Regions from separate parts of the Pyruvatibacter sp. HU-CL02332 genome, predicted to be linked through region 2. Evidence: predicted binding sites of a transcription regulator. Region 2 holds the regulator's gene; each other region holds the start of a gene.
What was found. Region 2 encodes PhoB, which activates phosphate uptake and scavenging genes when phosphate is short. Its sites were predicted from a motif close to TGTCATNNANCTGTCAT; they were not measured.
Positions count from the first base shown of each region.

Region 1 (2,268 bases), 1.8 Mb from region 2:
TGAAGCGTCCAAGAGCCGTGCGCTTCACGGGTGTTGATGTGGGATCGAGCGGATCAACTTCGACCACCCAGCCAAAGCGGTTTGCCTCGTTGGGTTCCTTATTGATGTTGAACCGGTCGAAATGGCGGCCCCAGTCGTAGCCGCCGCCCATGGCCACGCCATAGCGGCAATAGTTGCGGGCCTCGGGATGGCTGGCGTCTCCCGCCGCGCATGCGGCCTCAAGGTCGCCAGCGGTAGCGCCTTCGCGCTCGGCGTCATCCAATTCGCCAAGGAAATAGAAGTGGAAGTTTTCTTCTGCCATCAAATAGGTGCCGTAGGGCGTGATGCCGCCGGCGCAGTTGTTGAGCGTGCCGACGACGCGGGTGCCCGTCGGGTCGGCATTGGTCTGCAGGCGTGGATGGCCGGCAGCCGGGCCGGACAGATCCATGGCCGTGGAGCGGGTGGTGATGCGCCGGTTGAGCTTGCTGTCGGCAACGACACGCCATCCCCCGTCACTGGTCTGTGCGACCTCGATGATTGATCCGCCATGGGCCGCCATTTCCGTTGCGGCGAGTTCTTTGGGGCTCGTGTTGCGCAGGTCATGGGGGAACATGATGTCCCTGGAGGTGAACTCGTGATTGATGCACAGCACACCCCGCGTGCCGTCGTCATTCAGGGGCACAAACCCCACATAGTCGTTGTTGTAGCCAAACTGTTTTTCCTGCGCGTCGGCATCAGGCGCACCGGGCACGAAAGTCGGCGCGTCGGCCAGCACCGGGTCACCCCAGCGGATGAGGATGTCGGCTGAGTACCCTGGCGACACCACATGGTCTGTGGAGACCCCGTGGCTGACCTCTGTGAAGTCTGCCAGTGATCCGGGCTTGGGAGCGAAAGAGCTGACTGCCGGCACGTCCAGGGACTCATCCTCGCCGCAGGCGGCAAGAAGGGCTGCAGGAGATGCGGCGAGGGCTGCATAGGTAGTTGTGCCCAACGCGCCTTTCAAAAAGCTGCGACGTCCCATGCGAGCTGCGGCGACCTCGCCGAAGGTTGCGACATTCGCGGGGCTGGAGCGTCGGTCTTCGGTTGGCTCAAGAGCGACGCCGCAATTTACATCTGATGTCTTACGTTCGCTCATTGTCTGCTTCCTGATGTTCAAGTGCTGTTGCAGCGACACATTATGGCATTGCGATAACACGGTCATGACGGCGAGTTTGTTTTCCGCTCACATTCGCCATGGGAACAGCCAATGGGAAGAGGACAGATGACTGTATATGCGATTGTGAGCATTTGTATTCATGACCGGCCGACCTATGACCGTTATGCCAGCCGTTTCTTTGAGGTGTTTTCAAAATTTGATGGCCGGTTGCTTGTGTCGGACGAACATCCCGAGCTTCTGATGGGGGACTGGCCCTATGACAAGCTCATCATGATGTCGTTCCCCGATGCGGATGCCTATTACGCCTGGGCCCATTCGCCTGAATATCTGGAGATTGCCAAGGACCGCGAAGCGGCCACCGTGGGAACGGGTGTCCTGGTCAAAGGGCTTGCTCCTGCTGCTGCTGTAGGTTAGCGCTGATGAGGAAATGATCCTCAGGAGTGCTCTAACCATGGCGATTTACGAACTCGACGACCTCAAGCCACAGCTGCCCGGCGACGGCAATTTCTGGGTCGCCCCCAGTGCATCTGTCATGGGCAATGTCATCATGAAGCCGGATGCAAGTGTCTGGTTCGGTGCCACAGTGCGTGGCGACAATGAACCGATCACCATTGGTGAGCGCTCCAATGTGCAGGATGGGTCCGTGCTTCATTCAGACCCCGGCATGCCGCTCACCATCGGGCCGGATGTCACCATCGGGCACATGGTCATGCTGCATGGTTGCACCATCGGCGAGGGCTCCCTTATCGGCATCGGGTCTACGGTTCTCAATGGCGCGAAAATTGGCAAGGGCTCGATCATCGGTGCCCACGCGCTGGTGACCGAAGGCAAGGAGATTCCCGATGGCGTTCTGGCGGTGGGGTCCCCTGCAAAGGTTGTGCGTGAGTTGACTCCCGAGGACAGCGCTGCCCTCAAGCTGTCAGCCCTGCATTACGTGGAAAACTGGAAGCGGTTTGCACAGAACATGCGCAAGTTGGCGGACTGATCAAACGGCGCTAGGGTTGGCAAAAGCCATTAAAACAACCAAATCGGGAGGAGCCGATCGTGAGCGAAGCGCATGATCTTGGGCAGGTGTCTGACGCAGGGGCATCTAACGAGGTGCTGTATGACGTGACGGACGCCATTGCGACCAT
Region 1 covers NZ_BAABWK010000001.1:115,572-117,839, reverse strand. The annotation lists gene ABXH05_RS00560 (PhoX family protein) at 1-1,114, opposite strand, end outside; gene ABXH05_RS00555 (DUF1330 domain-containing protein) at 1,241-1,549, shown strand; gene ABXH05_RS00550 (gamma carbonic anhydrase family protein) at 1,587-2,120, shown strand; gene ABXH05_RS00545 (enoyl-CoA hydratase/isomerase family protein) at 2,180-2,268, shown strand, end outside.
Region 1: a site for PhoB is predicted at 1,168-1,184, ahead of ABXH05_RS00560 (PhoX family protein). Genes of this name have one in related genera too.

Region 2 (2,268 bases):
ACCACAACATCTCTTGCCGCCGAGTCGGGCCATATAGTAGGTTAACTCAAGGTTAACACGAGATGTTGTGGTTTACACCCAAAGTGACCGCTCATCTGCGATTTGTAGGGGGAAAATGCGATGACGTGGACCGATGAGCGCGTTGAACAGCTCAAGCAGATGTGGCTCGACGGGCTGAGTGCCAGTCAGATTGCAGCCCGGCTTGGCGGCGTCACTCGTAATGCCGTGATTGGTAAAGTGCACCGTCTGGGCCTGTCAGGCCGTGGTGCACCCACCCGCGTCACCCGTCGCCGCCCTGCAGCGCCGCGCGCGCCGCGTGCAGCGTCAACGGCAGCGCCCCGGCGTGAAACGGCCAGTAAGAAGACAGCCGTTGCTCCGGCGCCAGAACCCGAAGAGCTAGAAGTCATCAGCGACCCTGATGCCCAGGCAAACCTTCTGGAGCTCACCGAACAGACCTGCAAGTGGCCAAATGGTGATCCGGGCGACGAAAGCTTCCACTTCTGCGGGCAGCGTTCTGCACCCGGCCTGCCCTATTGCGCAGCCCACGCCAAGAAGGCCTATCAGCCACTTCCTTCCCGTCGGGAACGCAAGGATCGTCCACGGCAGTTTCCAAACCGCATGATCGGTTAAGGCCGGACACAAGTTTTCACGTCTTTTCCAAGAAGACGGCTTCAACAAAAAGGCGGACCGCCAAACGGTCCGCCTTTTTCGTTTTCGCGCCTGACGTTTCTGCTAATCGCGGAAGTGTTCATCCAAAGCGTAGCCGGCAGAACGCACAGTACGGATGGGATCCTGCTCGCCAGGATTGTTCAGGGCTTTGCGCAACCGACCGACATGCACATCCACGGTGCGGGCTTCCACATAGACGTCTGACCCCCAAACCGCATCCAGCAGCTGCTCGCGGCTGAACACACGACCGGGATGCTGGATCAGGTGATCAAGCAGGCGGAATTCGGTTGGCCCGAGATGAATTTCCCGCTCGCCTCGCCGCACACGGTGGGATGACCGATCAACCGCCACATCGCCGAAGGTCACAATGTCGTCTGTCAGGGCTGGCCGAATACGGCGCAGGACTGCCCGGACGCGGGCGAGAAGCTCGGTCATGGAAAAGGGCTTGGTGATGTAGTCGTCAGCGCCCGTATCCAGCCCGCGAACACGATCCGCTTCTTCGCCGCGTGCGGTCAGCATGATGATAGGAATGTTGCGTGTTTCGCTGCGCCCCCGAAAGCGACGGCAGAGCTCAATGCCTGAGACCTGCGGCAGCATCCAGTCCAGCAGGACCAAATCAGGCTGCTGCTCATCCACAATCATCGTGGCTTCTTCGCCGTCAGCTGTGGTTGAGACCCTGTAACCCTCTTTTTCAAGATTGTATTGCAGCAGGGTCGTCAGTGCGTCTTCGTCTTCAACGATGAGCACGAGGGGTTGCGTTTTCATTGGTCTTGCCCCGGACATTGCTTTTGCAGCTGATGGCGCGGTCGAGAGTTGCATCATGACTGCGGTGGTGTTTCTGCGTCAGCTGGGAATTCCATGTTTGTGACACTGGTCGTGTCACCCTTTGGCCGGTTCTCTCCAAGCGCTTCACCGGTCACAAGGAACTGAATGGTTTCTGCGATGTTGGTGGAATGGTCGCCGATACGTTCAAGGTTCTTGGCGACAAACAGAAGATGGGTGCACAGGGAAATCGTGCGCGGATCTTCCATCATGTAGGTGAGCAGCTCCCGGAAGAGGGAGTTGTACATCTCGTCAATCTCTTCGTCGCGCCGCCAGACGACCATGGCACGCTCATTGTCGCGCTGGGCGTAGGCATCAAGCACTTCCTTGAGCTGATTGAGGACCTGACGGCCCATGCGCTCAAGCCCCTGCATGGCACGACCCGGACTTGCCTGATCCACAGCCAGCGCGCGCTTTGAAATGTTCTTGGCCAAATCACCAATGCGCTCAAGGTCCGATGAGATCTTGATGGCGGAGACTGTTTCGCGCAGATCAATCGCCATTGGCTGGCGCAGAGCAATCAGGCGCAGCGCCTGCGCTTCAATGTCCACCTCAAGAGCATCAATCTGCTTGTCAGATGCAACGGTCTGTTCCGCCAGCGCGCGGTCGCGGCGGGTAATCGCTTCAATGGAGTCGGCCAGCTGCTTTTCAGCAAGGCCGCCCATGCGTGCGAGGCTTTCGTTGATACTATCGAGAGCCTCTTCAAAGGACGTAACGATATGCTCTTGCACTTGGGGTCTCTCCCGATTGGGCCTTAGCCCGGTGTGGCATTCAGCC
Region 2 covers NZ_BAABWK010000001.1:1,962,260-1,964,527, reverse strand. The annotation lists gene ABXH05_RS09330 (GcrA family cell cycle regulator) at 121-630, shown strand; gene phoB (phosphate regulon transcriptional regulator PhoB) at 733-1,434, opposite strand; gene phoU (phosphate signaling complex protein PhoU) at 1,488-2,222, opposite strand.

Region 3 (2,268 bases), 2.0 Mb from region 2:
TGGCGCTGATAGTGATAGATCGAATCCATCAGATCGCCGGTCGGAGCGCTCGCGTCACTCATGCGTCGTCAGCCCTTGAAGACATACAGATGCATACCGCCATAGATCGCCGACCGGTCTCGCTTGGAATAGTCCAGGCTCTCCTCCGCGCGATAGTCCCAGCGCTCCATGATGGCGTCACCAACGCGGCCCGGCAGGATAGTAGGAGCACCTGCTGTTCGGAAAACGACCCGCGCACCAGGCTGGGCCGTGCGGGTGATCTCAGCCCAGAGTTCATTGAGCTGGGCATCCGTCATCCAGTCCTGAGCATCAAGCAACACATAGGCATCAAGTGTTGCATCCTGCTCCCTGTTCAGCTGTTCAGTGAAGGAGCGATGGCAGACCTTCACCCGGCGGGCTCGGTCTCGCACATCAGTGTAGTGATCCGCCTGCAGATATGGGGGAAGTGGGCCAGACGGGCCAGAAGCGTAGCCACGCCCAAACGCCTGCCAGGCAAAGTAGTTATCTTTCATCTCAAACCCGCAGGCGAGCTTCTCCAGACGCGCCTTGAGAACAGCAGCCATGTCGCCATTACCATCTGCAGCAAGGGCTTCGTACTGGGCGGGAGGGATACCAAGACCATAAAGCGACATCTTTTTCGACGTCACCCAACGCACCATGCGGCGGTCAAACAGGGGGGCAAGGGCCGTATCAAAAAACGTCCGCTGCTCGTCAATCGTCCGAGCCCAGACAATATGGCGGGGGTCCGTACCATGCAGGCGTGCCATCCAGTGGGCCACGCCAATGAAGTACCCAAGCAAGCCGTGGTGATAAAGATCGCGAGAGAACAGCGAAATGCGCCGCTGCAGCATCCAATCGCGGCCCTCCCAGTATTTGCGGCTCTCTTTGTCCAGACGCTCCTGTACGAAACGCATGTAAGCGTTGACGTTCGCCTTGGCGTCCGCCTCCCCAAAGAACCGATAAAACGCCTCATAGGTCGGCATGCCCTGCGCCGCAGCCAGCTTGAGCCGTGTGAGCGCCAGATGGGCGCGGTTAAGATCAACCGCGATGATTTCTTTCGGGTTCGCCGTCAGATAGGACAGCACATTGCACCCGCCAGATGCGATGGTCAGCATCCGAGAATCCGGCGTTAGGGCCAAGGCCTCAAGGTCAACCTTGGGATCTTCCCAAATCTGCGGATAAACCAGCCCTTTGAATGCAAAGGTAAACAGCCGCTCCAGAAAACCAGCACGCGAAGCGGCCTCGTTTTGATGAACTGCGGATTGAAGGTTCTTACGGGTCTGCTGAAGTGATGACGGCGGCAAGGGAAACTCCTTGCAGGCCGGCATCCACCTCGACGCACATCCGACAGGGCCTGCATGCCGCCGGGAAGACTCACGAAAATTCGTGGGTTCCGGTCAGTAGCAGGCAGGCAATGACGCTTTTGTCACAGCAAAACGTAGGCTGCGTGACGCGACAGCGACATTGTCATGACTGGACGTAAGAGCAGCGTACTACTCGGCGCCAATACCCGCAGCAGCGACAGCACGGCTTTCGTCAATGCCAAGCGCATCCAACACCCGAACCACAATGCCAGCAGCATCAAGGCCTGCTGCCGTCACCTGCGCAGCAGGTTTGTCGTGGTCGATGTAGATGTCCGGCATGAAGATCGGAACAAACCGGGCATTGCCCGTATCAAGTCCCTGACGGGCCAGGCTGTCATAGACCAGCGTTGAGAAGCCGCCGATTGATCCCTCTTCAACAGAGATCAGGAGCTCATGGTTCGTTGCCAGCTGCTTCACAAGGTCATCATCGATCGGCTTGGCAAACCGCGCATCGGCGACAGTTGCTGAAAGCCCCATGGCAGCAAGTTTGTCTGCTGCGGCCAGCGCATCCTGACGGCGTGCACCATAGCTGAGAATGGCAATCTTGCTGCCCTCGCGAAGAACCACGCCCTTGCCGATTTCGAGGATACGACCCTGTTCGGGCATCTCGACGCCAGCGCCTTCGCCACGCGGATAGCGCAGAGCGATGGGGCCTTCGTCAAAGGCAGCCGAGGTAGCGACCATGTCTGTCAGCTCGGCTTCATTGCCTGCCGCCATAATGGTCATGCCCGGAACGCAGCCAAGAAACGCCACATCATAGGCGCCCTGATGGGTCACACCGTCCGCACCCACCATACCGGCGCGGTCAATTGCAAAGCGGACCGGCAGCTTCTGGATCGCCACGTCATGAATGACCTGGTCATAGCCGCGCTGCAGGAAAGTTGAATAGATCGCCGCGAACGGC
Region 3 covers NZ_BAABWK010000001.1:4,447-6,714, forward strand. The annotation lists gene ABXH05_RS00030 (class I SAM-dependent methyltransferase) at 1-62, opposite strand, end outside; gene ABXH05_RS00035 (BtaA family protein) at 69-1,304, opposite strand; gene dxs (1-deoxy-D-xylulose-5-phosphate synthase) at 1,494-2,268, opposite strand, start outside.
Region 3: a site for PhoB is predicted at 1,415-1,431, ahead of ABXH05_RS00035 (BtaA family protein). Genes of this name have one in related genera too.